One region of the Streptomonospora wellingtoniae genome, then DNA from elsewhere that is predicted to be linked to it. Evidence: riboswitches for the same ligand, from Rfam matches in the RefSeq annotation. Region 1 holds a riboswitch; each other region holds the start of a gene.
What was found. A riboswitch is a leader RNA that binds a small molecule or an ion and turns the genes downstream of it on or off. The one in region 1 is predicted to bind cobalamin.
Positions count from the first base shown of each region.

Region 2: another riboswitch for cobalamin. It lies ahead of RM446_RS22620 (ABC transporter substrate-binding protein); the one in region 1 lies ahead of RM446_RS03905 (energy-coupling factor ABC transporter permease).
Region 3: another riboswitch for cobalamin. It lies ahead of metE (5-methyltetrahydropteroyltriglutamate--homocysteine S-methyltransferase); the one in region 1 lies ahead of RM446_RS03905 (energy-coupling factor ABC transporter permease).

Region 1 is NZ_JAVREK010000003.1:80,446-90,103, forward strand. Features, by position in the region: gene RM446_RS03890 (sirohydrochlorin chelatase) at 1-594, opposite strand, end outside; gene RM446_RS03895 (precorrin-8X methylmutase) at 873-1,469, opposite strand; gene RM446_RS03900 (4Fe-4S binding protein) at 1,515-1,709, opposite strand; cobalamin riboswitch at 1,869-2,075, shown strand; gene RM446_RS03905 (energy-coupling factor ABC transporter permease) at 2,064-2,843, shown strand; gene RM446_RS03910 (energy-coupling factor ABC transporter substrate-binding protein) at 2,847-3,212, shown strand; gene cbiQ (cobalt ECF transporter T component CbiQ) at 3,219-3,974, shown strand; gene RM446_RS03920 (energy-coupling factor ABC transporter ATP-binding protein) at 3,971-4,852, shown strand; gene cobJ (precorrin-3B C(17)-methyltransferase) at 4,874-6,634, opposite strand; gene cbiE (precorrin-6y C5,15-methyltransferase (decarboxylating) subunit CbiE) at 6,684-7,916, opposite strand; gene RM446_RS03935 (GNAT family N-acetyltransferase) at 7,913-8,365, opposite strand; gene RM446_RS03940 (cobalt-precorrin-5B (C(1))-methyltransferase) at 8,455-9,648, opposite strand.
Region 2 is NZ_JAVREK010000032.1:17,295-26,952, forward strand. Features, by position in the region: gene RM446_RS22610 (universal stress protein) at 1-174, opposite strand, end outside; gene RM446_RS22615 (response regulator transcription factor) at 320-994, opposite strand; cobalamin riboswitch at 1,380-1,562, shown strand; gene RM446_RS22620 (ABC transporter substrate-binding protein) at 1,594-2,634, shown strand; gene RM446_RS22625 (FecCD family ABC transporter permease) at 2,638-3,717, shown strand; gene RM446_RS22630 (FecCD family ABC transporter permease) at 3,714-4,769, shown strand; gene RM446_RS22635 (ABC transporter ATP-binding protein) at 4,802-5,608, shown strand; gene RM446_RS22640 (copper chaperone PCu(A)C) at 5,693-6,223, opposite strand; gene RM446_RS22645 (hypothetical protein) at 6,499-7,101, shown strand; gene RM446_RS22650 (sigma-70 family RNA polymerase sigma factor) at 7,303-7,983, shown strand; gene RM446_RS22655 (putative immunity protein) at 8,119-8,658, shown strand; gene RM446_RS22660 (DHA2 family efflux MFS transporter permease subunit) at 8,918-9,658, shown strand, end outside.
Region 3 is NZ_JAVREK010000014.1:73,248-82,905, reverse strand. Features, by position in the region: partial or broken gene RM446_RS14585 (PAC2 family protein) at 1-213, shown strand, start outside; partial or broken gene RM446_RS14580 (quinone-dependent dihydroorotate dehydrogenase) at 215-1,090, shown strand; gene RM446_RS14575 (polysaccharide deacetylase family protein) at 1,186-2,688, opposite strand; gene RM446_RS14570 (DUF6461 domain-containing protein) at 3,005-3,616, opposite strand; gene RM446_RS14565 (polysaccharide deacetylase family protein) at 3,923-5,512, opposite strand; cobalamin riboswitch at 5,837-6,056, shown strand; gene metE (5-methyltetrahydropteroyltriglutamate--homocysteine S-methyltransferase) at 6,212-8,485, shown strand; gene RM446_RS14555 (DUF3558 domain-containing protein) at 8,687-9,658, opposite strand, start outside.

The DNA.
Region 1 (9,658 bases):
GCGGATGCGCTCCAGGCCCTCGGGGACGCTGGGCCGGGCAAGCGAGATGAACGCGGGCTCGACGAAGTCCACGCCCCGCGCGGCGGCGTGCCCCTCCTGCAGCAGGCGCGCGACCTTGCACACCTCGGCGTTGGCGTCGGGGTCGGTCGAGCCGCGGCCGACGAGGAGCACGGCGGTGGTCTGGGCTTCGGTGTCGTCGCCGTCGGCGCCGCCGTCGGACGGCGCGGTGTCGAGGACCTCCGCCAGGCGCTCGGCGAGCAGCCGCAGGACCGTCGGGTGGGGGCCGAGCGGGCGCCCGTAGGCGTAGTCGAAGCCGGAGTGGCGCTCCTTCTCGCGGGCGAGCGCGCCGGGGATGTCGCCCTTGGCATGGCCGGCGGCCACCAGCATGAGGGGCAGGGCGACCACCCGCTCGTGGCCCTTGGCGTAGAGGTCGCCGACGGCCTCGGTGAGCGGTGGCGGCGAGAGTTCGATGAAGCCCCCGGCGACCTCGCGGTCGGTGAAGCGGCGGCCCAGGCGCTCGACGAACGCCTCGAAGTCCGCTACGCCCTTGTCGTCGCGGGTTCCGTGTCCGACCAGCAGCAAAGGGGGTTGCATCCGATTCCTAACCGGTGAGTGGGGTGTTTCGGACACGCCTGCGGGCAGCGCTGTCCGACTTGTCGGTTCGGGGGGAGAGCCGCGTTGCGACGGCGGTGTGCTCGGAGGCGCAGGAGGCCGGACCCGCGGGGTCCGCCGCTGCGCGGCGCGGTCGGCTGGGCACCGTGCGGCGCCGACTGCCGCCGCCTGTTCGCGGTGGCCGGCTCCTCCTCTCTCACTCCTCGTTCAGCGGGCCGTGCCGGCGCGCGCTTCGGGGCGCGCCGCCGACGGCGGCCGGCTCACTCGGGTACGGGTACGGGACCGTACAGCAGAGCGTTCAGCGCCGCAGCGGCGACCGCCGATCCGCCCTTCTCCGAGACGTTGCTCACCTGCGGAAGCCCGCTCGCACGCAGTTCGGCTTTCGACTCCGCAGCGCCCACGAACCCCACGGGCAATCCGATGACCAGCGCGGGCTCGACCCGGCGGGCGACGATCTCGGCCAGCGCGGTGGGGGCGCAGCCCACCACCCAGACGGCCCCGGGTCCGACGTCGGAGAAGGCGCTGCGCACCGCCGCCGCAGACCGGGTGATCCCGGCCGTGCGCGCCAGGCGCTCGGCGCGCCGGTCACAGATGTGGCACACGCAGTCGCGGGCGGTGATGCCGGCGGCGACCATGGCGACGTCGGTCACCACCGGTGCACCCTCGTCCAGCAGCCGGGCGGCCTTCTCGACCGCGGAGTCGTCGATCACCAGGTCGGCGGCGTAGTCCAGGTCGGCGCTGGAGTGGATGACCCGCTCGGCCACGGCGCGGCTGAGCGGCGGCATGTGGCCCAGGTCGACGCGGGAGCGCAGGATGGCGAAGGACTCGGTCTCGATCGGGTGCACCCGCCGCTGCACGGTCGTCTCCTCCCCCTCGCTCCGGCTCGGCCGGCGCGGCCGGTCCTACAGGACGGCGATCGCGTCGGCCGGGCAGATCTCCACGCACTCCAGGCAGCCTGTGCATCTGTCGCCCAGTACGGCCAGGCGCCCGCCCTGCGGCCGGAGCGCGTGCTCCGGACAGGTCAGCAGGCAGGCTCCGCAGGCCGTGCACGACGATGTCACAGCCACCGGGACGGCGGGCTCGGCGGGGTCGGCCAAGGCGCTCCTTCCGTGCGGCGCCGGCGCTGAGACCAGTGCCACCGCGGCGGCGCGGCGGACCCCTCAAGCGCGGCGCAGGCCCAGCGTACACGGGGCTTAGGCGACACCCGAGGCGGCGCGGCCGGGATGTCCTCCCATTGCGGATCCGCCATTCGGGCCGTACGTTCGATGGGCCGTGGTGTTCGGGAAGTCCGGTACGAAACCGGCGCGGCCCTCGCCACTGTGAGCGGGAAGTCCGATGCCCCGCCCGCCGTTCGCGGCGGGTCGGCGCAGGCCACTGGAAGCACCAGCGACGCTGCTTCTGGGAAGGCCGGCGGAGGGCGGCGACCCGTCAGCCAGGAGACCGGCCACGGCGTGACGACCGTCCACGAGGTGCTGGAAGTTGGGTCCCCCGAGATGCATATCGCTGAAGGCTATTTGCCCTGGCAGCACGCTGCCGCCTGGACCGCCGCCGCGGCCCCGTTCGTTGCGCACGGTGTCCGGTCGCTCACGCAGGCCGTCCGCGCCGACCCCGACGCCAAGCTGCTCGTCGGCGCCGCCGGGGCGTTCTGCTTCGTGCTGTCGGCGCTCAAGATCCCCTCGGTCAGCGGAAGCTGCTCCCATCCCACGGGCACCGGTTTGGGCGCGTTGCTGTTCCGCCCGCCCGTCATGGCCGCGCTGGGCACGATAACCCTGCTGTTCCAGGCGCTGCTGCTGGCGCACGGCGGGCTGACGACCCTCGGCGCCAACGTCTTCTCCATGGCGGTGGTGGGACCGTGGGTCGCCTACGGCGCCTACCGGCTCGTGCGCGCGGCCACCGCCTCCGCCGGCGAGCAGACCTCGCTGGGCGCGGCCGTGTTCTGCGCCGCCGCGCTGGGCAGCCTGGCGACCTACACCATGACCAGCGTCCAGCTGGCGCTGGCGTTCCCCGACTCCGCCTCCGGGTTCCTCGGCTCCTTCACGAAGTTCGCCGGGATCTTCTCGGTGACACAGATCCCGCTGGCCGTCATCGAGGGCCTGGTCACCGTGGTGCTCGTGCGACTGCTGTGCCGGGTCAACCCGGACCAGTTGCGTCGGCTGGGAGTGCTTCCGCGGCGCACCGCCGAGGCCTCCTCCGCCGATGCGGCCGTGGCGACCGAGAACAAGGCGGGCTGAGAGATGCCGAGGACCGCGACCACTTGGCTGCTGATCGCCGCCGCCGCGCTGATCGCCGTACTGCCCCTGCTCATCGGTTCCGGCAGCCACCTGGAGGAGCCCTTCGCCGGTGCGGACGCGCAGGCCCGGGGCGCCGTGGCCGAGATCGACCGCGGTTACGAGCCGTGGTTCACCGCGGTCTACGAGCCGCCCTCCGGCGAGATCGAGTCAGGCATCTTCGCCCTGCAGGCCGCGATCGGCGCCGGGATCATCGGCTACTACTTCGGCGTCGTGCGCACGCGCAGCAGGCTGGCGCAGGAGGGGGCGGTCCCGCCTGAGGCCGCGCCCACCGAGACCGCCGAGGCGGACTCCGGCTCCACCGAGCGGTAGCCGCGCGTGCTGGCCATCGACGCAGCCGCCTATGCCAGTCCTTGGCGGCGGGTGCACCCCGCCGCCAAGGGGCTGTTCTTCGGCGGGCTGCTGGTGTGCGCGCTGGCGCTGCCCACCTGGCCCGCCGCGCCGCTGGTGGCCGCCGTCGCTCTGTCCGCAGCCTTCGGGCCGGCGCGGGTGTCGCCGCGGGCCTTCGCCCGCACGGCCTGGGGGCCGCTGCTGTTCATCGTGACCGGGTCGCTGACGCTGCTGGTGACCGTCGGCGGACCAGAGGGCGCTGTCGCTCTCGATCCCGAGGGCCCGGCCCGGGCCGGCGAGATCACCGGGCGCGCCGCCGCCGCGGTGTGCTGCCAATTGCTCTTCGCCTTCACGACCCCGCTGGCCGACCTGCTGCCGCGGCTGACGCGCATCGGGCTGCCCGCCGCGCTGGTGGAGGTGGTCGCGCTGATCTATCGCATGCTGTTCGTGACGCTGGACAGCGCCCGGCGCGTGCAGACCGCCCAGGCGGGCCGGCTGGGCTACGTCGACCGGCGCGCCTGGGTGCGCTCGGTCGGGTCGCTGGGTGCCGCACTGTTCGTGCGCACCTTCCACCGCGCGCAGCGCATGCAGCGCGGCCTGGAATGCCGCGGCTACACAGGAGAGCTGACGGTACTGGTCGACGAGCTGCCCCTGCGGCCCGCCGCGCTGGTCGCCGCCGCCCTTCCGCCGCTGCTGGTGGCCGCGGCGACCGCCGCTTACGTCTTCATTGGAGCACGCCCGTGACCACCGCTCCCGGCGGCGACGCAACCGCCGCCCCGCCCGCCGCGCTCGCCGGTCTGGGACTCTCCTTCGGCTACCCCGACTCCGCGCCGGTGTTCGCCGGACTCGACGTGCACATCGCTCCCGGCGAGGTCGTGGGCGTGCTCGGCCCCAACGGGGGCGGCAAGACGACTCTCCTGCGGCTCCTGTCGGGCAGCCTGACACCCGGCGAGGGCGAGATCCGCCTGAGCGGCGAGCCGGTGCGGCGCGGCCGCCGCGCACTCGCCGAGCTGCGGCGCAGCGTCCAGCTGGTCTTTCAGGACCCCGACGACCAGCTTTTCTCCGCCAGCGTGACCCAGGACGTGTCTTTTGGCCCGCTCAACCTGGGCCTGGACACCGACGCGGCACGCGAGCGGGTGGCCTGGGCGCTGGAGGCGCTGGAGATCACCGACCTGGCCGAGCAGCCCACGCACCTGCTCTCCTACGGGCAGCGCAAGCGCGTGGTGCTGGCGGGCGCCCTGGCGATGCGGCCTTCGGTGCTGGTGCTCGACGAGCCCACCGCGGGGCTGGACCCCGAAGGTGTGGAGTCGCTGGTGGAGACGCTGGAGGGGCTTCGTGCGGCGGGCACCACGCTGGTGGTCTCCACTCATGACGTGGACCTCGCCTGGCGTTGGGCCGACACCGTGCTGCTGCTCGACCGCGGGCGACTCGCCTCGGGACCGGCCCGCGAGATCCTGGCCGATCCCGCCCTGCTCGCGGCCGCCCGGCTGCGCCCGCCCTGGGCTCCCGCGACGGACCGAGCCCTGCGCGCGGCGGGCCTGCTGCCTCCCGGCGCCCCCGGCCCGGCCACCCCCGAGGAGGTCCAGCGGCTCCTCGACGAGGCCGACGGTGCACGCGGCTGATGCGCCCGGCCGGGTCGGGCCTCAGCCGCGCCAGGTGTAGCCGCGCGGGGTGACGAAGCGCCCCGCGACGGTGCGGCTGGCGGAGCTGCCCACCAGGACGACCGTGTACATGTCCACCTCCTCGGCCTCGCCGTCCAGCATCGCCGCCAGGGTCGTCACCGCGGCGTGCTCGTCGCCGCGGGCAGCGTTGCGCACGTAGCCCACGGGCGTGGCCGCGGGCCGGTGCCCGGCGAGGACGCGCAGCGCCTCCGGCAGCTGCCAGTCGCGGCGGCGGCTGCGCGGGTTGTAGAAGCAGACAGTGAAGTCGCCTTCGGCGGCCGCGCGCACGCGGCGCTCGATCGCCTCCCACGGCGTGTGCAGATCGGACAGCGAGATGTAGGCGTGGTCGTGGCCGAGAGGGGCGCCGAGCCGGTGCGCCGCGGCGACGGCGGCGGTGATTCCGGGCACACCCACGACGTCGATGTCCCTACCGGCGAAGTCCAGTGCGGGGCTGGCCATGGCGTAGACCCCGGCGTCGCCCGAACCGATGAGCGCGACGGCCGCCCCCGCCCGTGCCTCGGCCACCGCGGTGCGGGCCCGCTCCTCCTCTTGGCCGAGGCCGCTCGCCATTGTGCGCGTGCCCGGGCGCAGCAGGTCGCGCACCTGGTCCAGGTACTGGTCCAGCCCCACGACGACCGAGGCGCGGTGCAGCTCGGCGAGCGCGCGCGGCGCGGCCAGGTCGCGGGCGCCCGGCCCCAGTCCGACCAGGGCGAGGCGGCCGCGTGGCCGCAGCCGCGCGACGGCGGCGGTCGCGTTGGCCGACTTGTGCTTGGCCGCCACGAGCTCGGCGGCGGCCCCGTCCTCCCCGGCGGCGCGCAGCGCGGCGGCCTCGGCGACGCTGGGCGTACCGACCTCGGCGCGCACCACGTCGCTGGGGTTGGGAACGTCGACTCCGGCGAGCTCGTCGGCGGAGAAGATCCGCACCGGCCAGCCGCGTTCGGCGGCCGCGCGCAGGATCCCCTCCTCATCCGCCTTGACGTCGACGGTGGCCAGGGCGCGCACCGACTGCGCGGCCAGGCCCGCTTCAGCCAGCGTCCGGTCGACGAGCGCTCCGACCTCCTCGCCGGACGCGCCGCGCGCCGAGCCGACCCCCACCACCAGCGACGGCGGGCGGTAGGTGACGGTCGGCACCGCCGGTGCGGCCTCCGGAGCCGCGGCGCGGTCGGTGATGCGCAGCAGCGCCTCCGCCGATTCCGCCGGTGTGCCGGCCGAGGCGTTGGGGGGAAGAGGCGGCAGCGGCCAGGCCGGGGCGCCGCCGTACTCCAGGCGCACCGGCCGGCCCGAGAGCAGCGCGGCGCCGGCGGGCGCCAACGGCGCGGTGTCGGCGACGGTGAAGCCAAGGTCGGCGCCGTAGGAGTCGAGCGGTGCGGCCGAGGCGGCGTCGCTGGCGGTGGTGACAACCGGTCGGCACCCCAGCACTCCGGCGACCTCGCCGGCCAGGGCGTTGCCGCCGTGGTGGCCGCCCAGCACCGCGACCGCGTGCTGCAGCGCCTCGTCGACGCAGACCACCGGCGGGTCGGTGTGCTTGTCGCCGAGGACCGGCGCCAGGGCGCGCACTGCGGCGCCGACGGCCAGGAAGGCCACCACGGCGCCGCAGTCGGCGAAGGCGCTGCGCAGCTGCTCGCCCGCGCGGTCCTCGGTGAAGGTGCGGACCCGGTCGGGCCAGGCCGCCTGCAGGCGGCCGGCCGCGGTGCGGCCGCGCTCGGTCACGGCGATGACGCCGATGGCGCCGCTGTCGGTCATCTGGGCCCTTCCGGTCGGTGCGTCGGCGGAGCGGGGGTGGGGGCGCGTCTCAGGTCTCGTCCCGGCGGACGCCCCACAGGACGGTCACCGGGTTGGCGGCGGCCAGCCGCAGGGAACCGCTGGGCAGGCCCGCCAGGCCGGAGGCCTGGAGCTGGGTGCCCTCGGCGGTGTAGCCACCTGCGGCGAGCATGTCGTGCAGCGGGCGGATGCGGTCGAGCGAGGCCAGAGCGGCGACGACCCGCCGAGGGCGGTGGGCCAGGACCGCGGCCGCGACCGCGTCGTCTCCCCCGCCGACGAACGCCGCGTCGGGCGCCAGCCGTGCGGCGGCGCCGTGCAGGTTCGCGGCGGCCTCGCCGGGGTGCACCTCGACCCCGACCCCGTGGGCGAGCGCGTTGGCGCGGATGCGGTCGCAGTCGGCGGCGTTGCGCTCGAAGGCGACGGCGCGTGCCCCGAACCTGGCGCACTCCACGGCGACCGAACCGCTGCCCGCGCCGACGTCCCACACCACGGTGCCGGGCCGCGGAGCCAGCCGCGCCAGGGCGAGGGCCCGCACCTCGGGCTTGGTGATCAGCGAGGCGCGGTGCTCGAAGGCGTCGCAGGGCAGGGCCCACTGGGGCGGAGCGCCCTGGTGGCCGGGCAGCCAGGCCATGGCGGAGGCGAGCGCGCGCTCGGGGTCCACGGCCAGCACGAGGTTGGGCGCGGCCCAGTCGCGCTCGGGCACCGGATCGCCCGGGGCGATGCGCACGACCTCCTCGCCGGGCGATCCGAGGCGCTGGGCGACGTGGACCTCGCGGCCGGCGCGCAGCAGCTCGGGCAGGAACGCTTCGGGCCCCGCGCCGCCAGGGGCGGTGAGCACGGCGGCCTTGGGATGGGCGAGCGCGGCGGCGAGCGCCCGCCGCACGCCGCGTCCGGAGTCGGCGCGGCCGTGTGCCGAGACCACGACGGCGTCGTCCCAGGGCAGCCCGATGCGCGCGAACGCGGTGGCCACCGAGGACACAGCGGGCACCACCTCCGGGTCGGCGCCGCGGGAGCGCAGGCTGCGCAGGACGCCGAAGAAGCCGGGATCGCCCGAGGCCAGCACGGCGGCGGGACCGCGCGCGGCCAGCACCGCGTCCGTGGCCGCGCGCAGGTCGCCGATGGGCACCCGCTCGGCGCCGTCGCCGATGCCACCGGCGACGGCGTCCAGGTGGCGCGGGGCTCCGGCCACGCACACCGCCGACGCCAGCGCGTCGGCGGCCCGCGGCGGCAGGGGCCCGCCGTCCACTCCGATCACGGTGATCATGCGCGCGGGTCCTCCAGCGCCAGCTTGAAGCCGACGTGCGAGGCGGAGAATCCCAGCCGGGTGTAGAAGCGGTGCGCGTCGGCACGGGCCGCGTCCGAGGTCAGCTGCACCATGCGGCAGCCGTGGGAGCGCGCCTGCTCCACGGCCCAGGCGACCATGCGGCCGCCCAGCCCCCTGCCGCGCTCGCCCGCGGCCACCCGCACCGCCTCGATCTGCGCGCGGGTGCCGCCGCGGTGGGACAGGCCGGGCAGGTAGGTCAGCTGCAGGGTGCCGATCACGGTCCCGCCGCCCACGGCCACGGCCAGCAGCGTGCGCGGGTCGGCGTCGATGCGGGCGAAGGCCTCGCGGTAGGGAGCGAGGTCGCCTGGCGTCTCCCGCGCGGCGCCGCGGACGTCGTCGGCCAGCAGCCCGACCAGCGCTGCGAGGTCGTCGGGGCGCGCCCGCCGGATCGCGGCACCGCCGGTCGCGCCGGCCCCGACCGGCCCTCCCTCGGCCGCCCTGGCCCGCGCCGGGCGGGCGCCGTCGGCGTCCCGGCCGGTCACGGCGCCTCCGGGACGGCGGCGACCACGTGCTGTCCGGTGAAGTCGACCATGGCGACGTCCACCTCCACAGCTCCCTCGGTGAAGCGGGTGAGGACTTCGGCGACACGCCGGCACAGCTCGTTCCCGGCGGCTTCCAGCAGCCCGGCCCCCTCCCAGATCTCGTAGGCGTGGCGGCCGGTGTTGGCGGCGTCGACCTCGGCGGCGACGTCCTCTCCCCCACCGACGTGGCGGGTGACGGTCCCGAGCAGCTCGGTGGAGACCTTGGAGCGGGTGTAGTGGGTCATCAGCACGCCGGAGGCCAGCTTGGTGAGCTTGCCCGCCATCCCGACGAAGGACACGCGCTCAAGCCCGTACTCGACCGCGCGGCGCAGCGCGGCGCCGGTGAAGTCACCGACCTCGACGAAGCACACCTGCGGCAGGCCCGGGTGGCGCAGCATGGCGCCCTTCTCCGTGCGCCCGCCGGTGCAGAGCACGAGGGTGTCCTCCCCCTGCGCGGCCATCACCGACACCGCCTGCTCGACGCTGGCGCGCCAGGACGCGGTGGAGAACGGCCGCACGACGCCGGTGGTGCCCAGGATGGAGATCCCGCCGATGATGCCCAGCCGGGCGTTGGTGGTCTTGCGCGCCATCCTCTCGCCCTCGGGGACGCTGATGACCACGCGCAGACCCGCTGCGGCGGTGTCGCCGACCTCGCCCACGGCCTGCTCGATCATCTGCGCCGGCACCGGGTTGATGGCGGGACCGCCCAGCTCCAGCCCCAGACCGGGCCGGGTGACGACGCCGACCCCCACGCCGCCGTCCAGTTCGAGGCCGGGATCGCCGCGCCGGGTGACCGTCGCGGTGATGTGGGCGCCGTCGGTGGCGTCGGGGTCGTCGCCCGCGTCCTTGACCACCACGGCCTCGGCCCGGTCCGACGCGGTCAGCCCGCAGCGGTCGGTCGCGAAGGTCACGCGCCGCCCCGAGGGCAGCGCCACCTCGACGACCTCGACCGGCTCGCCGGTGGCCAGCGCCGACGCGGCCGCCTTGGCGGCCGCCGACGCGCACGTCCCCGTGGTCCAGCCGGTGCGCAGCGCCTTCTGCCGCACCTTCATGGTGCGCGGGAGGTCGGGTTCGCGCGGTTGCGGCTGCTCGTGGGCGCCGGGCGCGGGCCTCGCTTCGGCGTCGCGCCCGCGCCGCGGACTGTCGGTCACGTCTCTCTGC
Region 2 (9,658 bases), on a different contig from region 1:
GAAGTCCGGGATCCCCGCGGGCACCGTATGGTAGACGGGCCAGTCGAAGGCGTAGACGATGCGCAGCCGCCGGCCGCGCCGCAGTGCCTCGTCCGCCGCCCAGTCGAGGGCGCGCAGGCTGCCCTCCGTCCCGTCGACCGCTGCCAGCACCGGCGCGCCTGTTTCCTCACCCATCGCCGTCTCCCGCCCTCGACTGAGGTGTCAGAACCGACGCTAGGCAGGCGGCACTGCCGGGAGGCAGCGGCCGAAGTCCGCGGACGGAGGGCCGTGTGTCCGCGGAGGGCGGGACTTTCGGCCCGGCCGGGGACCCGGGCCCGGGTCAGTCCGAGCCGCGGCGGCGGGGCTCCTGCGACTTCAGCTGCGCGGCGTAGGCGGCCGCCTGGGTGCGGCGCTGCATCTCCAGCTTCGACAGCACGCTGGAGACGTAGTTCTTCACCGTCTTCTCGGCCAGGAAGATGCGCTCGCCGATCTGGCGGTTGGTGAGGCCCTCGCCGATCAGCGCGAAGATGCGCCGTTCCTGCTCCGAGAGCGCGGCCAGCGGATCCCTTCGCTCGGCGTCCTCGCGGATGCGCCGCATGATCCGGGCCGTGCTGCGCGGGTCGAGCAGCGACTCGCCGGCTGCGACCGTGCGGATCGCGCCCACCAGGTCGGAGCCGTGGATCTGCTTGAGCACGTAGCCCGAGGCCCCGGCCATGACCGATTCGTAGAGCGCGTCGTCGTCGGCGTAGGAGGTGAGCATCAGGCAGGCCAGCTCGGGCAGGCGGGAGCGCAGGTCGCGGCAGACCTCCACACCGCTGCCGTCGGGCAGGCGGACGTCGAGCAGCGCCACGTCGGGCCGGCTCGCGGGGATGCGCGCGAGAGCCTCGGCCGCACCGGCGGCCTCGCCGACCACCTCGATGTCGGGCTCGTCGCCGAGCATCGCGGCGACCCCGCGGCGTACCACGTCGTGGTCGTCGAGGAGGAACACCCGGATCGGGCCGTCGGTCCCGGCCATGGCAGGTCACCTCATTCCGCTGCGGCGGCGCCGCGAGAACCCGCGGCGCGGTGCGCGCCGCACTCGTGACCGCGCACGCCTGTCGTGTCCTGGGGTGCTCCTACCCGCGCACGCCGCCGGTTCCACCCGCCGGGCAGGGCCCGACGGGCAGTGGTGCACCGCCGCACCTTCGCGACGAGCGGATCCGCACGTCCGCGAGCGTATTCCGGCGGTCACCGCCCGCCCAGCAGGGGACGGCGGCTCCGACCGGTCGGGATCTCCGGCGCGGGGCGCCGACCGCCAGGCGAAGCCCCTGGGGGACACCGGGCCTGCCCCCTGCCCCCTGCCCCCGTGCCGAGCCCGCCTACGGTCGCTCCCGGGTCCGAGCCGATCGAGGGCGGCGTGCTAGCGTCGGCGGCGCCGTGGTGAACGGGAATTCCGGTGTGAAACCGGTGCGGCCCTCGCCACTGTGATCGGGAGTGCTGTGTCGTTCGCCCGAACGAGCCACTGGGGTGCAAACCCTGGGAAGGCAGGACACAGCGCGTATCCACCCGTCAGCCAGGAGACCGGCCACGGCACCGCACGACCCGATTCCACGAGGACCTGGAAAAGGCGGTCTCATGGCCCCCGTATCTTCATTCCCCCGCCGTGCCGCGTCCGCGCTGGCCGGCGCCTTCCTGATCGCCGGCTGCGGCGCTCCCGCCCCCGAGCAGGCGGCGGGCGAGGACGCCCTCACCCGGACCAACTGCGGCATCGACGTCGCCGTAGGCGCGCCCCCCGAGCGCCTCTACGCCGCCTACCAGCCCGGCATCGAGGTCGCCCACGCCCTCGGCCTCAGCGACCGGCTGGTGGGCACCGCATTCCTGGACGCCGAGGTGCTGCCCGAGTACGCCGACGAGCAGGCCGAGGCCGAGTACGTGCCGACACTCCCGAGCAGGGAGGGCCTGCTGGAGACCGAGCCCGACTTCGTGATCTCCGGTTACAACGGGTTCTTTGCCGAGAACAGCCCGGACCGCTCGGTCGGCACCCGCGCGAGCCTGCGCGAGCTCGGCGTCCAGAGCTGGATCCTCAGCCCGCTGTGCCCCAGCGAGGACGGGCTGACCGACCGGGCGATCGACCCGGGGTCGGTCCGGGTGGGCAGCGTCTACCGGGACCTGCGCGACCTCGGGGCGCTGTTCGGCGCCGAGGAGAACGCCGAACAGGTGATCAGCGACATGCGGGAGCGAATCTCCGCCGTGGAGGAGCAGGTGGAGGGGGCCGAGCGCCCGTCCGTGGCGATCGTGTCACCCGGGGAGGACGGCGGCTACCGGGTGGCGAGCGGAATCGACTTCGGCACCCGGATCATCGAGCATGCGGGCGGAGTCAACGCCTTCGCCGATCTGACCGAAAAGCGCAACGTCGACGTCGGCGTGGAGGAACTCGTCGAACGCGACCCCGACGTCATCCTCACCGACGCCTGCTGCGACGCCGGGTTGACCACGCAGGACGCCGAGGACGAGGTCCGGGCGATCACGTCGGATCCGGCGCTGGAGGGGGTCACCGCCGTCGCCGGGGGCGACGTCCACCCCTTCCTGTTCGCCGACCGGGCGGCCGGGGTCCGGGCGGCGCACAGCATCGAGTTGGTCGCCGCCCACATCCACCCGGACCTGGTCGAGCAGTAAGCCGTGACCGGTGCGACCGCGCCACCCGGGAATCGACACGCAACGGCCCTCCCGGCCCCCGGCGAGCCCGGCCGGGGACTGCTGCCCGGCCGCGCCGGCCGGGCAGCGGGCCTGGTTCTGGCCGGGCTCGCGCTGGCGGCCGCGTGCGCTCTGTCGCTGGTCACGGGCAACTACACCCTCTCTTTCACCGACGCGGCCTCGGCCGTGGCCGCGCCCGCCGGAAGCGAGGCCGACCGGATCGTATGGCACGTGCGTGTGCCCAGAACCGCGACCGGGGTGCTCGCCGGGATCGGCCTGGGCATCGCGGGCGCTGTGATGCAGGGACTGACCCGCAACCCGCTGGCGGGGCCGGGCATCCTCGGTGTCAACGCCGGTGCGGCGTTCGCAGTGGTGGTGGCCATGTCCGTCTTCCAGGTGGGCGCCCTCACCGGCTACCTGTGGTACTCCTTCGCCGGTGCCGCGCTGGCCGCGGTCTTCGTCTACGCGCTCGGCTCACTGGGCACCGGCGGCGCGACGCCGGTGAAGCTTGCCCTGGCCGGCGCGGCGCTCAGCGCCATGGTCGGATCCGCGACCACGGCCATCACCCTCCTCGACGCCTCCGCACTCGACGACTTCCGTTTCTGGGCCGTGGGTTCGCTCACCCGCGCCGACACCGGGCAGCTGCTCGTGGCCGCTCCGGCCGTCCTGATCGGCGCCTGCCTGGCGACGGCGGTCCGCCGGGAACTCAACACGGTCGCCCTCGGCGAGGACATGGCCCGCAGCCTCGGCACGCGGCTCGCGTCGACACGTGCGCTCGCCGCAGTCTCGGTCGTGCTGCTGGCCGGAACCGCCACGGCGATCGCCGGGCCGATCACGTTCGTCGGGCTCGTTGTACCGCACATCGCGCGGGCGCTGACCGGGCCGGACTACCGGTGGATCATGCCCTGGTGCGTGCTGCTGGCACCGGCCGTGCTCGTGCTCGCCGACGTGCTCGGCCGGGTGCTGATCCGACCCGAGCAGCTGCAAGTGGGCATCGTCACGGGGCTGATCGGCGCGCCCTTCTTCGTCCACCTGGTCCGCAGGCGGAAGCTGGCCCAGCTGTGATCCCCGGAGACCGCGACGCACTCGTGCTCCGCGGCCCGCGCGCCCGCGTCGCGTTCCGGCTCGGGCGCCGGTCCACCGCCCTGGCGGCGGCCGTCTGGCTGCTGGCCGGCGGCGTCGCCGTGCTGTCGCTGACTCTGGGCCGGTTCGACATCGGGGTCACCGGCGTCCTGCGGGTGCTGGGCGGGGGCGGCTCGCTCATCGAGTACGACGTGGTCGTGCGCAACCGGTTGCCGCGCGCCCTCACCGGCCTCGGGGCGGGAGCCGCCTTCGCCCTGTCGGGGGCCATCCTGCAGCGGATCGCCGCCAATCCCCTGGTCAGTCCGGACGTGATCGGCGTGAACGCCGGAGCTGCCTTCGGTGCTCTGACGGTACTGACCGTGTACGGCGGCACGGGACTGCACACGGCCGCCGGCGCGCTCGCGGGGGCTGCGGCGACTGCCGGGGCGATCTTCGCGCTGTCGGCCAGGCGCGGTCTGAGCGGCTACCGGCTCGTGCTGGTCGGCGTCGGCGTCGCGGCCATGCTGACCTCGGCCGTGTCCTTCCTGCTCACCCGGACGGACTACCACCGCGTGCTGGCCGCGTCCGCCTGGCTGACCGGAAGCCTCGCGAACCGCAGCGGCCTGCACGTCGCGATCGTCACTGCGACCCTCGCGGTCGCCGTTCCGGTCCTGGTCGTGCTGGCGCGCCGGATCAGGCTGCTGGAGCTCGGGGACGATCTGGCCGGCATGCTGTCCGGGCGCACCGGAAGCGGCAGGCTCGCCCCCGCGGCCGTCGCCGTCGTGCTCGCCGCCATGGCCACGGCGGCGGCCGGCCCCATCGGGTTCGTGGCGCTGGTGGCGCCCCAGATCGTCCGCAGGCTGCTCCCCGACCGCGGGGCCCTCCTCGCGCCCGCTGCGGCCCTCGGCGCCCTGCTCGTCGTCGCCGCCGACCTTGCCGCCCGGCTGCTGTTCACCCCGGTGGAGCTGCCCGTGGGCGTGATGACGGGCGTCCTGGGAGCACCGGTGCTGCTGTACCTCCTCGCCCGCGCCAACCGGATCGGACACACAGGATGACGCGTTCACCGACCCCGTCCACCCCGGCGACGATGCCGACCACGCCTACCCAGGCGACAGCGCTGGCCGCCGCCGGCCTCAGCCTCGGCTACCGGTCGGCGGGAACGGTCGTCGACCGGGTCTCGCTGACCCTGCCGCCCGGAAAAGTCACGGCGGTCGTCGGTCCCAACGGATGCGGAAAGTCGACCCTGCTGCGGGGACTGGCCCGGCTGGTCGCGCCGCGGGAAGGCACCGTGCTGCTGGACGGCGCCGACGTCTCCCGGCTCCCTGCCAGGAGCCTGGCCACGCGCCTGGGCCTGCTGCCGCAGCAGCCGGTCGCTCCGGACGGCATCACGGCCGCCGACCTCGTCGCGCGGGGGCGACACCCCCACCAGCGCTGGTTCCGCCAGTTCACCGACGCCGACGCCGAGGCGGTCTCCGCGGCGATGTCGGTGACCGGCGTGACCGAGCTCGCCGAGCGGCCGCTCGACGAGCTCTCGGGAGGCCAGCGGCAGCGGGTGTGGATCGCCCTGGCGCTCGCCCAGGACCCCGACGTGATGCTCCTCGACGAACCGACGACCTACCTGGACCTCGCGCACCAGGTCGACGTGCTGGAACTGCTCACCGACGTGAACCGGCGGGACGGCCGCACGATCGTTCTCGTCCTGCACGACCTCGACCTCGCCGGCCGCTACGCCGACCACCTGGTCGTCATGGAGGACGGGGGTGTCGCGGCGCAGGGGTCGCCGCAGGAGGTCGTCACCGCCGAGACCGTGGAGGCCGTGTTCTCCCTGCCGTGCGTGGTGATCAGCGATCCGCTCACCGGCACGCCGATCGTGCTTCCCCGGCCCCGCCGGTAGCCGGCGCGCGTGCGACGTCCGGCGAGCGGCGGTCGGGCGCGTCGCCGCCGAAGCGGTGCCGCTCCCCTGGGGCGGGAGGCCGCTTCAGCTTCGCGCCAGAACAGGCGCGTCGACGTCGACGTCGGTTCCGCTGTCGAAGTGCAGGGTCAGAGTCACCGTGTCGCCGGCGGAGAGGTCCTCGGGCAGCTCCATCAGCATCAGGTGGTAGCTCCCGGACTCCAGCACCAGCTCGCCGCCCGCCGGGACCGGGGCCCGTTCGACCTCTTCCATCGTTTTCGCGCCGCTGTCGGAGGTCGCGGTGGTGTGGACCTCGGTCGTTGCGGCCGCCGAGGTCTCCGCGCCCACCAGGGCGTCGTCCCGGTCCCCGGAGTTGCGCACCGACAGGTAGCCGGCGGCCGTAGCCGGGTTCGCGGGCTCGGGTATCCACGCTCCGCCGACCTTCAGGTCGCCCGCTGCGGCGGAGCCCTTCCGCGCGTCCCCGGCACCGGCTCCGCTCGGGGCGCCGGTGCCGGAGTCCGATGCGCCTGTGCCGCTCCCTTGCCCGCACCCGGCGAGGGCGAGGGCGGCGGTCCCGGCCGCCGCGAAGGCCAGCGTTCGGCGTGTGAAAGGGGTCATCTCGGATGCGTCCGTTCGTGCTCTCGTTGTCGGGCCGGAGGCGGCACCCCGTGGGGGCCGCGTGTCCCCCACAAGTCGGTCGGGTGCGCGGAACGGTTCCATACAGCGCCCGGATGCGGCGCGGAACCTGCGCTACCGGACCCGCGGACCGGCGGCCGACCGGATCGCGGACCGGCGGCCGACCGGATCGCGGACCGGCCGGGGCCCTGACTTGCGGGCGTCGTCCACCCCCGCGGAAGGGGGCCGCGAACCGGTGCGAGGATGACAGGGCTGTGATGAGGTCGCCACTGTCGCGCACGTGCCGGGCCGCGGTGTTCGCCGCGGTCGCCGTCGGCGTGTCCGGAACGGGACACGCGGTGATGTCGGCGCACCACGTCCCCTTCACCGGCTTCGCCGTCGGGTTCGCGGCCGTCTTCGCGGCCGCCGCGGCCGCCGCGGGCAAGGAGCGCGGCTACTGGGTCATCCTGGGGTGGATGGCCTGGAGCCAGCTCGCGCTGCACCTGGTCTTCGCGCTGGCCCAGGGATCCGCCGACCCCGCCACGATCGCCTCCGCTCATTCGGGCGCCGCGGCCGCCACGGGCCCGGGAACCGGGCCCGGCGGCCACGGCGGCGGTTCGGACGCGGGCATGCTGCTGTGGCACACGGCTGCAGGGCTGCTCTCCTCGTGGTGGCTGCGCCGCGGCGAGGCGGCCGCGGCCGCATTGGCCCGCCATGTGCGCGCACTGCTGCTCCCCCCGCTGCTGCCCGCACCCCGGTGGCGCCCGACACGGCGCCCGGCCCCGTGCACCTGCGTGCCGCGGAGCCTCCGGGTGGCCACGCCGGTCCTGCGGTACGCGCTCGTCGTGCGCGGACCGCCGCCCTCGCTCTCCGTGTCCTGACACCGCGGACCGGCCGCTCGGCGGCAGGTCCGACGGACGGTGCCGCCGTGCGCCCGAGCGCCGGCCGCCTCCCCACCACACGCGCCCGGACGGTGTCCGCGCTGCAGGTCCGCGCCGATCTCCGCCGTGCGTGGCAACCCCCGTGCCCGGCCCGCATGGCAGCTCCGGCGGGCACGGCCGAAGCGAGGAAGACACCACGCCATGTCGACGATCACCCGTTCCCACCCGGCCGAAGGCCCGCCGAAGCCGACGGCGCCCGCCGCGGAGCGGACTCCCGCCCGCCAGCAGGGGGCGCGCGCTTCCGCACGCCGCGTCCGCGGCAGCAGGGAGCCCTTGACCGAGCAGCGCATCACCGATCTCGCGCTCGCCGCGCAGAGCCACGCACCCGACGCCGTGGAGAAGTTCGTACGCGCCACCCGAGGCGACGTGTGGCGCCTTGTCGCCCATCTCAGCGACCCGCAGACCGCCGACGACCTGACGCAGGAGACCTTCGTGCGGGCGCTGTGCAGCCTCACGGGCTACGCGGGGCGCTCGTCGGCGCGGATCTGGCTGATGTCGATCGCCCGGCGGACCGTCGTGGACCACTACCGCGCGGCCGCGGCACGCCCCCGGGCCGCCCGCTCCGGCAACAGCGAGCAGGCCGCCGACGCCGCGCTGTCGCACCGGCCCTCCTTCGAGGAGGAGGTGGCGCTGGACGACCTGGTGGACAGCCTGCCCGAACCGCGCCGCACCGCCTTCGTGCTGACGCAGCTGCAGGGGTTCACCTATGAGGCGGCCGCGGCGGCGACCGGGGTGCCGATCGGCACGGTGCGCTCCCGCGTCGCCCGGGCGCGCGGCGACCTCGTCGCCGTACTCCGCAGGTCCGAGTCCGACGCCGACTGAGCCGCGGGGCGCCGTGCTCACCCGGGCACGGCGTCCCGCCCGGGCGTCGTCCCGCCCGGAGGCGCCGGCCTGCCGAGGGCGTCGGGGTGCGCCCGCGGTTCGCCGACAGCGGCTCCGGTGCGCGAGTATGGCCGCGTGCCCGACGACTCCGCGACGATCGAACTCAGCCGCGCCGAACTCCGCGAGGTCGCCGGCTTCGCGGCGGCGTGCGCGCGGCCGGCATTGGCGGTCTTCGAGCGTCAGCGCCCCGGCGACGGCCGTCCGCGGGCCGCGCTCGACGCTGCGCAGGCGTTCGCGGACGGGGGCGAGCGGACCAAGGCGATCCGCGACAGCGCCTGGGCGGCACAGCGGGCGGCCCACGAGGCCCGCGACGCGGGGCAGGCTGCGGCGAGCGCCGCCGCGCGTGCGGCCCTCGCGGCGGCCGGCGCGGCGTTCCTCCACCCCCTCGCGAAGGCGACGCAGGTCAAGCACATTCTCGGATCGGCCGCCCATGCCGCGCGAGCGCTCGAACTCGACGCCGGAGACGATCCCGCTGTCGGTGCGGACCGCATCGCGCAGTCGCGGAGCCTCGCCCGCCCCGCCGTGGCCGAGGTCCTGCGGCGCTACCCGGCCGCCCCGAGCGGCGGCGGGCGGGTCGGCGAGCTGATCCGCCGGTTGGACGCGTCCCTGCGGTGATCCCGGCGGCGTGTCGGCGGAGGGGCCGAGCCGGCGCGTCAGCGCCGCCGGCGACCGGAACGCGTCGCCACCGCCCGCCCGCAGCCGCCACGCCCCCGACGGCGGCGATCCCGCACGGGCCTAGGCAGATCGGCCCTACGGTGATGGAGGACGCGAAAATCGGAGGATCCTACGACGCGTTCCGGGTCAGCGGGTAGGTGCGGCCCGCTGTCCGAACGGCCGCGCCGATACGCCGCCGCACGGAAGACGGAGCCGTCCATTGCCTCGTGTCGAGTACAAGTGGCTGGTCGCGGTCACGTTCGTGTTCGGGCTGATCATGCAGATCCTGGACGTGACCATCCTGAACGTGGCGCTGGCGACGCTGGGGCGCGACTTCGGTGTCGACGAGGGCACCCTGCAGTGGGTGCTGACCGGCTACATGACCAGCCTGGCGGTGTTCATCCCCGCATCGGGCTGGATCAGCGACCGGTTCGGCAGCAAGCGCACCTTCCAGTCGGCCGTGCTCGTGTTCACCGGGGCGTCGGTGCTGTGCGGGTTCGCCGCCGGGATCGAGTGGCTGATCGCGGCCCGCGTCCTGCAGGGCGTGGGCGGCGGCATGCTCGTGCCCGTGGGACAGGCGATGCTCTTTCGCGCCTTCCCCGCGGAGGAGCGGGCGAAGGCCTCGGCGGTGCTGATGATCCCCACGAGCGTCGCTCCGGCACTGGGGCCGGTGCTGGGCGGGTTCCTGGTGGAGTACGCGAGCTGGCGCTGGATCTTCTTCATCAACGTTCCCATCGGGGCGCTGGCTTTGCTGTTCACCGTGCTGTTCCTGCGCGAGGAGGTGCAGGAGCGCCCCGGCGGATTCGACGCCGCCGGGTTCGTCCTCGCGGGTGCGGGACTGGCGAGTCTGCTGGTCACCCTGGACCGCGCGGCCCAGTCAGGCTGGGACCGGCCGTCGGTGTGGGGCGGCCTGGTCGCCGCCGCCGTTCTCATCCTGCTGCTGGTCTGGAGGGAGCTGCGG
Region 3 (9,658 bases), on a different contig from region 1:
GAGTACAGCCCGCCCAAGCTGTCTCTTTACCAGATGCGCGACACCGAGGGCACTCCGTTCCTCCTGCTGCACGGGCTGGAACCCGACCACGAGTGGGAGGCCTTCGCGGCGGCGGTGCGCGACCTCGTCGAGCGGTTCTCCGTGGGCCTCGCCGTGGGCGTGCACGGGATCCCGATGGCCGTTCCGCACACGCGGCCGACCACCGCGACCGCCCGGGTTCGGACATGTCGAGGTCGGCACCGTGACCGCCCATCCGCAGCCGGGCAACCCCGCGCCGCGCCTGTTCCGGCTCACCGCGGACTCCGCGATCGTCAACCGGATGGGCTTCAACAACCACGGCTCCGTCGTGGCCGCCGACCACTTGCGCGCACTGCGCGCCCGGCGCGGCGGCGGCCGTCCGGTGGTCGGCGTCAACATCGGCAAGACCAGGGCGGCGCGCGAGTCCGAAGCGGTGGCCGACTACGTCGAGAGCGCTCGCCGACTGGCGCCCTTCGCCGACTACCTGGTCGTCAACGTCAGCTCGCCGAACACTCCCGGCCTGCGCGACCTCCAGGCCGTCGAACGGCTCCGGCCACTGCTGAGCGAGGTCCGAGCGGCATTGGACGGCGACGGGTTCGGCAGGCTGCCGCTGCTGGTCAAGATCGCTCCGGACCTCGCCGACGACGACGTCGACGCCGTCGCCGACCTCGCCGTCGACCTGGGGCTGGACGGCGTGATCGCCACCAACACCACCATCGATCGCGCGGGCCTGCGCAGTCCCGGCGAGGAGGTCGCGGCCGCCGGAGCGGGCGGGCTCTCCGGCGCGCCGCTGCGCCGGCGATCACTAGAGGTGCTGCGTCGGCTGCGGGCCCGCGCGGGGGACCGGCTGCTGCTCGTCTCGGTCGGCGGGATCTCCACCCCCGAGGACGCCTGGGAGCGTATCCGGGCCGGCGCGACCCTCGTCCAGGGCTACACCGGGCTCATCTACGGCGGACCGCTGTGGCCGCGCCGCATGCACCGCGGTCTGGCGCGCCTGATGCGCTCGGCCGGACACACGTCGGTGGCCGAGGCCGTGGGGGCCGATTCCGACACGGCCGCGCTGCCCGGCTGAACACCCGGCCGCGGACCGCCCGCGGGGCCGTCCGCGGCTTGCGCGAGGCGCACCACCGCCCCCGCCGCCAGGCGCACCGCAGGTAGGACCGAGCGTCAGATCGGGCAGCCGTCCAGGAGGATGCACTCCTCGTTGGCCACCGGGTCCCGGGTGTAGTACGGTCGCCCGGCCTCGGTGTCGCCGAGCAGGTCGGGAACCGTCACCGTGGCCCAGCCCTGCGACTCGAAGTAGTCCAGGATCTCCGGCAGGGCCTCGACAGTGGTCCGCTCGGTGTCGTGCAGCAGCACCAGGCCGCCGGGCGGCGTCGCCGCGGTGACGTTGGTGACGATCTCCTCGGCGCTGATTCCGGTCCAGTCCTCGGAGTCGGTGTCCCAGACGATCTGCGCCTGGCCGTGCTCCTTCGCGACCTCGCCGACCGCCTCGTCGGTGTCGCCGAACGGCGGGCGCAGCAGGTCCGCCTTCACCCCGGCCTCGCGGCGCAGCAGCGCGTCGACGGTGTCCAGCTCGTCGTCCAGCTCGGATCGGGACAGGTCGGTGAACGGCTCGTGGGTCTCGCCGTGGCTGCCGACGGCGTGGCCCGCCGCCCACGTGCGGCCCGCGAGGGCGGGCCGGTTGCGGATCGCGTTGCCCGACAGGAAGAAGGTCGCCGCGGCGTCGCGGCGGGCGAGCAGGTCCAGCACCTCGCCGGTGTGCGGGCTGGGTCCGTCGTCGAAGGTCAGGGCGACGCACACGGTCTCGACGCCGCAGTCGTGGTCCTCGCGGGGCGGCACCGCCCCGGGGACCTCGGGCCCCGGGGGAGCCGGCTCGTCCGGCGGCGGGTCCTGGGGCGCGGAGTCGACGGAGAACGCCCGGGGGTCCGCCCGCGTGGCGGCCAGCACCCGCTCGCCCAGATCCGACAGCAGCGGGCGCACGGCGTCGGCGGCGACCACGGCGACGACGCGGCCCTCGGCGACCGGCGCGACCCGCCCCGCGTCGAACTCCGCGACGAGGCCTCCGTCCGGGTTGAACCCGAGGGAGTCGTAGAGCCGGAAGCCCGGGTGCAGGCGCTGGGGGTCGCCGGTTCCGTGCTGCAGCTCCTCGGCGACGAGGACGTTCAGCTCGCGCAGCTCGGCGTCGCCGGCGAGCAGCTCGGTGGAGTAGGCGGTGCGTCCGGTGCGCACGTCGTAATAGTAGGTGGAGTAGGCGTCGTGGCGGCCGCGGTGGTCGGCCTCGGTGCGGACCATGCGGACCCCGACCAGCCCTTCCGCGGCCGCGGTCAGGTCCCAGTCGACCTCCATGCTTTCCGCCTCGTCGTAGGCGGCCCGGAAGTCCGCGGCCTCGCGGTCGGCGATCGCCGCCAGGCGGTCGGTGAGCGGTTCGGCGCCGGGGATCTCGGGTACCGACCCCCGCACGGCGAAGCCGCCCGAGTCGTCCTCGACGCTGCGCTCGCCGAGGCCGGGCACGTTCTCGGCGGCGAAGGACGTGAACGCGGTCGGCGGGGGGACGGGCGGCGCGAGGGCGTTGCAGCCGGTCGCCGCGGCGAGCGCGGCCGCCACCAGGACGAGGGCCCGGCCGCGCGCCGGCGCGCTCGGTGCGGGGCCCGCAGGAGATGGGGTCATGCGCCGGAGTGTTCCTTCCACGTGGCCGACTGCGCCGCATCCGGGCCGGACGGCGGGTCGCGCCGGATCCGGACCGCGTCGGCGTCCCTGCAAGAAACGTAGGACATGCGGTACCGCCGAAGCACAGGGTTGCAGAATGTGACCACAACAGGTCAGCGACCTGCGGAGGACAACGCATTCGGGCACTCGGGCGTCGCCGCGCCGCCGGGCCGGAGCGGTGGTGCGGAACGCCCCCGCGCGCGGGTCGGGCCGCCCCGCCTCGGGCACGCCCGCCGGGTCTTGTGCCGGGGCGCCGCCCGCGTCGGGACGAGGGGGATCAGCGGGGCGTGAGGGGGAGCGCGGAGTCCAGCTCGGCGCCCAGCAGAGGGCCCGCGAGGTGGGAGGAGCGGATACGCACGCCGGTCACGCGGTCGGCCAGCGCCAGCACCGCGGCGGCGGGCTCGGTCTCGGCGGCGGTGCCGCCCAGGCCCACGGCGCCCATCTGGGCCTCCAGGGAGTCGGGGCGGGTACCCCGGCGCACCCGCGGCGTGCGGGCGTCGAAGAAGGTCTGCAGCACGCCGTCGATGACCCAGCGGAACTCGTAGCGGTGGTCCATCAGCACCCGCACCGACACCAGCTCGGTCTCGGCCGAGAGCGCGCGGTAGCACTCGGGCCGGGTGGCCCGGCAGCCGGTCGGCTCGATGATCACCGTCCAGCCGCCGACCGCCAGCGCGTGCACGGTCATCGGGGGGCGGTCGTCGGCGCAGCAGAGTGCGGCCTCGACGGCCTCGGCGATGGGCAGGCAGCGCATGTCGCGCTCGGCCACACCGAGCCGCCCCAGAGCGGCGGCCTTGCCGAGTCCTCGGACGTAGGAGAGGCAGTACGCTTCGGCGAGGTCCGGCTGAGTCTCCCGCAACCAGGCATAGTCGCGGGCCAACGCAACGGCCATCGGAATTCCCTTCACGTCCACGGGGCACGCTGTGGTGGCTGCTCACATCGTCGGGAACGACCGCCTTCACCCTTCGCGTTCCCCCGGGGAGCCCCGCTATGCAGGCCGGTTGAGGACACGCCGGCGCGGTTCGGCGGTCCCTGCCCGGGTACCCGGGTACCCGGCGGGGTCCGTCCCAGTGCCACGGCGCACCAGCCTACGCGCGCACGCGGGTGCCCCGCACCGGGGACACCCCGCGTCCTGTCGCCGCGCTTGCGCGGCCGCCCGGCCGCCCGCACCGGCGAACGCCCAGGCCACCGCCTCTCGTCAGTTCGACGGGCTCTCCGAGCCCGACGGTTCGGGCTTCGGCGGGTGGCCGTCGATGTACTTCTTTCCGGGGTCGGTCTCGCCGAGCAGTTGCGACACCGTGACCATGGTGTAACCCTTCTTGTCCAGCCGCTTGAGCATGTCGGGTACGGCGTCGACCGTCGTGCCGTGGATGTCGTGCATCAGCACGATCGATCCGGGCCGGGCGCGCTCGACGGCGCGGTCGCTGACGAGCTCCGAATCGTGGTCGCGCCAGTCGTTGGTGTCGATGCTCCACAGGATCTGCGCCTGGCCCAGCTCCGTCGTGACGTCGGCGACGCCCTCGTCGGTGGCGCCGTAAGGCGGGCGCATCAGATCCATGCTGTAGCCGGTCTCGCGCCGGACGAGCCCGTTGACCGTCGTCAGCTCGTCGCCGATCCCGTCCTTGCCCAGCGAGGTGAGGTCGGGGTGGTGGACCGTGTGGTTGGCCAGCTCGTGCCCCTCGGCGTACTCGCGGCGGACCGTGTCGGGGAACTCGCGCACCGGCTCGCCCGTGACGAAGAACGTCGCCTTTGCGTCGTACTTCGCCAGCGTGTCGAGCAACTCCGGCGTGCGCCCTCCCGGGCCGTCGTCGAAGGTCAGCGCGATGCACTTGGAGTCGGGAGAGTCGCAGTCGACCTCGTCGGGATCCGTGGCGAAGGTCCCCGGGACGCTGCCCTCAGGCGGGCTGTCCTTGGGCGCGCTCGCGGCGTTGGTGATCTCGAACTCGGGAGTGACCACCACGGCGGCGTCGCGGGCCCGCTCGCCGAACGACGAGAGCAGCGGCGCCGCCGCCTTCCCGGGTACGACGGCGCGGACCCGGCCCTTCTTCGGCGGGGCGACCTGGCCCTCGTCGAACTCCACGACGAGGTCGCCGTCGGGGTTGAAGCCCACGGAGTCGTACATCTCGGCGATGGGGTGCAGCTTCGAGGCGTCGACACCGCCCCGGTCCTTCAACCGCTTCTTGACCAGCCCGTCGAGCTCCTCCAGGCTGCCCTGGCCGTCCAGCAGCTCGGTGGAGTAGGCGGTGCGGCCGGACTCGGTGTTGTACCAGTAAGTGGAGTGGCCGGTCCGCTTGCCGCCGCCGTCCTTCTCGTGCTGGGTGAGGCGTACCGCCAGGACGTTGCCGCCCGCGACGCTCACCTGCCAGTCGACGGTGTAGGACTTCGCTCCCCGTTCGGCGCTCGCGAAGTCCTGCGCGTCCTGCTCGGTGATCTCGCCGAGCCGCTCGGTGAACGGGCCGGCCTTGGGCACGCGCGGGTAGGACACGTGCGTCTCCACACCACCGTCGAGGGTCTCGGTGGAGGTCTGCTCCTCAAGACCGGGGATGTGCTCCGTGTCGACGGCGGTCAGCTCGTCCGCTGCACCCGTGGCCGGCGTGGCACCGGGCGATGCCGACGCCGATGCACCCGACGATGCAGGGTCGGCCCCGCCGCCCGTGCAGGCGGTCAGTGCCAGCAGCAGCGCCAGAGCCGCCGCGGCGGAAACTGTACTCGCGGTTGCTGTTCGAGAGCGGAGTGTGACGGCGCCTGGCCGGAAGCCAGTATGCGAGCCGACTGGCTGGTGCTTCAACTGGTGCGCGTCCTTCACGGTTCTGGAGTCGGGTGCCGGTGAATGTGTCGCTCTGGGAATCCGCGCGGGTTCCGCGAATGACATATCAATTCGGACACGGTCCATCGGTCGAGGGTAATCTCCGCAGAGGTGAATTAGTCGACAGAAGACGTCATGATGCGGCCAACAACTGCACAAGCTTGGCAAAGTCCGCCTGCCCCCGCGCGTCGGCCTCGCGTCCGCCGGAGCGGTTCGGGCGGCCGCCGCCAGGCCTCGTCCGGTCGCTGCGCAGGCCCGGGATCGCTGTGTGGGGAGGCGTCCGCGGGCGGTCGTGACTGCCTGGACTATAGTTGCAGCCGCGGTCGGTACGCGCACGTTGAGCCGTGCGTGTCGCAAGAGGGAACCCGGTGCGAATCCGGGACTGCCCCGCAGCGGTAAGTGGGAACGAAAGCCGCCATCGCACTGGGCGTTTGCGCCTGGGAAGCGGCGGCCGGTAGGAGGAGCGGCCCGATCGGGCCGTGCCGCGCCCGCGAGTCCGAATACCTGCCACCGCCCGCGGGCTGACACGCCCGCGGTGGTCCGTGCGCCCCGAGGGAGGGCCAGGGCGGTGGCGCTCCTGTGCGCTCGCACCCCCTCTCCCGCGGCCGCGGATCGTCCGGCTGATCGACGAGGGAGAGAACAAGCCATGCGAGAAGGCCACACGTCCGCGGGCGGTGCCGCATGATCCCCACGACCGTCCACGGATACCCGCGCATCGGCGGCGACCGGGAGCTGAAGCGCGCCTGCGAGTCCTACTGGGACGGCCGCTCCGGCGCCGCCGATCTGGACGCCGTCGCCGCGCGCCTGCGCCGCGAAGTCTGGGAGTCGCTGCGCGACGCCGGGATCGGCACGATCCCGTCCAACACGTTCTCCTACTACGACCACGTCCTCGACAACGCGGTCCTGTTCGGGCTGGTGCCCGAGCGATTCCGGGCGGCGTTCGAGGCCGCCGATGACCGCGAGTCCGAACTCGCCGCCTATTTCGCCATGGCGCGCGGCACCGGCGACCTCCCGCCCATGGAGATGACCAAGTGGTTCGACACGAACTACCACTACCTGGTCCCCGAACTGTCGCCCGCGACGCGGCCGCGCCTGGCGGGCGGCAAGCCGCTGTCGGAGTACACCCAGGCCAAGGGACTGGGCGTGCCCACCCGGCCGGTGCTCGTAGGCCCGCTGACGTTCCTGATGCTGGCCAAGCCCGCCGCGGACGCCCCCGAGGGCTGGCGGCCCCTGAACCTGCTCGACGACCTGCTGGCGTGCTACTCCGAACTGCTCGATCGGCTGTCGGCCGTGGGCGCCCGGTCGGTGCAGCTCGACGAGCCGATCCTGGCGAGCGACGAGGGCCGCGCCGAGCTGCCGGCCCTGGAGCACGCCTACGGCCGCCTGGGCGCCCAGGCCCGGCGGCCCGAGCTGTTGGTCTCCACCTACTTCGGTGCGATCGGCGCGCAGGCGCTCGAGGTGCTCAAGGGCACCGGCGTCGAGCAGATCGGCCTGGACCTCGCCAGCGGCCCCGAAGGCGTCGCCGAGCTGGCGCGCGTCTCGGGCCTGGGTGACAAGACCCTGGTCGCGGGTGTCGTCGACGGGCGCAACGTCTGGCGCGCCGACATGCCCGGGAAGCTGTCGACGCTGGGGTCCGTCCTGGGCCTGGCCGGCCGGGTCGAGGTGAGCACCTCCTGCTCGCTGCTGCACGTGCCGATCGACCTGGACGCCGAGCCCGGCATGGACCCGGCGGTGCGCGAGCGGCTTGCGTTCGCCAAGCAGAAGGTCGACGAGGTGGTGCTGCTCGGCCGCGCCCTTTCCGAGGGTGACGGGGCCGCCGCGGCTGAGCTGAAGGCCGCCCGCGGATCAGCGCCCGCGTCCTTCACCAACTCCCGGGTGCGCGCCCGGCTGGAGGCGCTGGGCGGTGCGACCACCCGCGTGGGCGACGGGCGGCGAACGGTCGCCGGCAAGGAGCCCGTGCTGGCGACGACCACCATCGGCTCCTTCCCGCAGACGCCCGAGGTCCGCAGGGCCCGCGCCGACCACCGGGCCGGACGCATCGGCGACGGGGAGTACGAGCGCCTGATGCGCGCGGAGATCGACCGCGTCATCAAGCTCCAGGAGGACATCGGCCTGGACGTGCTCGTGCACGGCGAGCCCGAGCGCAACGACATGGTGCAGTACTTCGCCGAGCAGCTCGACGGCTACGCCACCACCGCCAACGGCTGGGTCCAGTCCTACGGGTCGCGGTGCGTGCGCCCGCCGATCCTCTACGGAGACGTGTCGCGCCCCGAGCCGATGACGGTCGACTGGATCACCTACGCCCAGTCCCGCACGGACAGGCCGGTCAAGGGCATGCTCACCGGTCCGGTGACCATGCTGGCGTGGTCGTTCGTGCGCGACGACCAGCCGCTGGGAGACACCGCCCGCCAGGTGGCGCTGGCGCTGCGCGACGAGATCGCCGACCTGGAGAAGGGGGGCATCCGCCACATCCAGGTCGACGAGGCCGCGCTGCGCGAGCTGCTGCCCCTGCGGGAGGAGTCGCGCGCGGACTACCTGGCCTGGGCCGTCGAGTCGTTCCGGCTGGCGACCTCGGGCGTGGCGGCGAGCACCCGCATCCACACCCACATGTGCTACTCGGAGTTCGGCAGGATCGTCGGGGCGATCGAGGCGCTCGACGCCGACGTCACCAGCGTGGAGGCCGCCCGCTCGCACATGGAACTCGTCGGCGACCTCTCCGCGAAGGGCTACCGCCGGGCGATCGGCCCGGGAGTCTACGACATCCACTCCCCGCGGGTGCCCTCGGTTGAGGAGATCGAGGCGTCGCTGCGCAGCGCGCTGAGGGCGCTCTCGCCCGAGCAGCTGTGGGTCAACCCCGACTGCGGGCTGAAGACCCGCGGGTACGCGGAGGTCGAGCCCGCGCTGCGCAACCTGGTCGAGGCGGCGCGGCGGGTCCGCGCCGAGCTGGGCCGCTGATGTAGGACGGCGGTAGGCGGCGCGGAGCGCGTCTCCCCCGGCCCGCCTACCGCCCACTCGGCACCGGCTGCGCGGGCGCCGCGGGCGGACTCCGGCCCCGCCGCGCGGTCGGCGCGGGCGCCGAGGATCCGGACACGCGAACACACGAAGGGGGTGCGGCTGCGGGCCGCACCCCCTTCGCCTCGCGCGCAGCGCGTCGCCTCAGCCTCCGATGGGGCTGAGCGACTCCTCGCCGAGGTCGTTCATCAGGCCCTCGACGTCGGAGAACTCCAGCGGCGCCGGGGTGTCCTCGTCCGCGGAGAGGCCGGGGGAGAGGGAGTAGCGCACCTCGACGTTCATGTTGCCCTTGCGGACCAGCATGGTCGCGACCGAGTCCTGGGTGCTCAGCACGACCTCGGTGGAGAACACGAGCACGGCCTCGTCACCGAGGTCCGCCTCCTCCTCGTTGTGGACCTCCAGCTCGCTGTAGCTGTTGCCCTCGTCGGTGGCGTAGTCCAGGTTGGACTGGAACTCCTCCTTGGCGCCCTCGATCGAGTCGGACCCGCCGTAGGGGGTCTGGTAGGTGACCGAGAGCCCGCCGTAGGTCTCGCCCTCGCCCTCGACGTACCAGTTGCACGACGAGGAGGCGTCGGTGAGATTCTTGCTGCCGTCCTGGATCCCGTGCTCGGCGAGCATGTCCTCCGGGATCGCGGCGCAGGGGTCCTCGGGCAGCGCGTAGGGCGGGCCGCCGGCCTGATCGGTGTCCCCGTCCCCGGTGTCGCCGCTCGCGTCGTCGTCCGGGGGCGCCGTGGTTTCGTCGGGCGTGGGGGTGGGGTCGGTGACGGGAGGCTGCTCACCGGGGTTGCGCAGCAGCACGACCAGGACCGCGATCACCAGTACGACGATCACGGCGCCGCCGGCGATGACGATGAACAGGCCGGCGTTGCTCTTCTTGGGCGGCGGGTAGCCGCCGCCGGGGTCCATCGGTCCGCCGGGTCCGCCGGGGCCGTAGGGAGGCTGGCCGCCGGCGAACATCTGCTGCTCGTGCGGCTGCTGGAACTGCGGTCCGCCGGGAGGGCCCTGGGGGGCGTAGCCGCCTGGAGGGCCGTAGCCGGGCTGGCCGCCCGAAGGGTCGTTGTAGGGACCGCCCTGCGGCTGCTGGGGGTACGGCTGCTGCGGCGCCTGGTAAGGCCC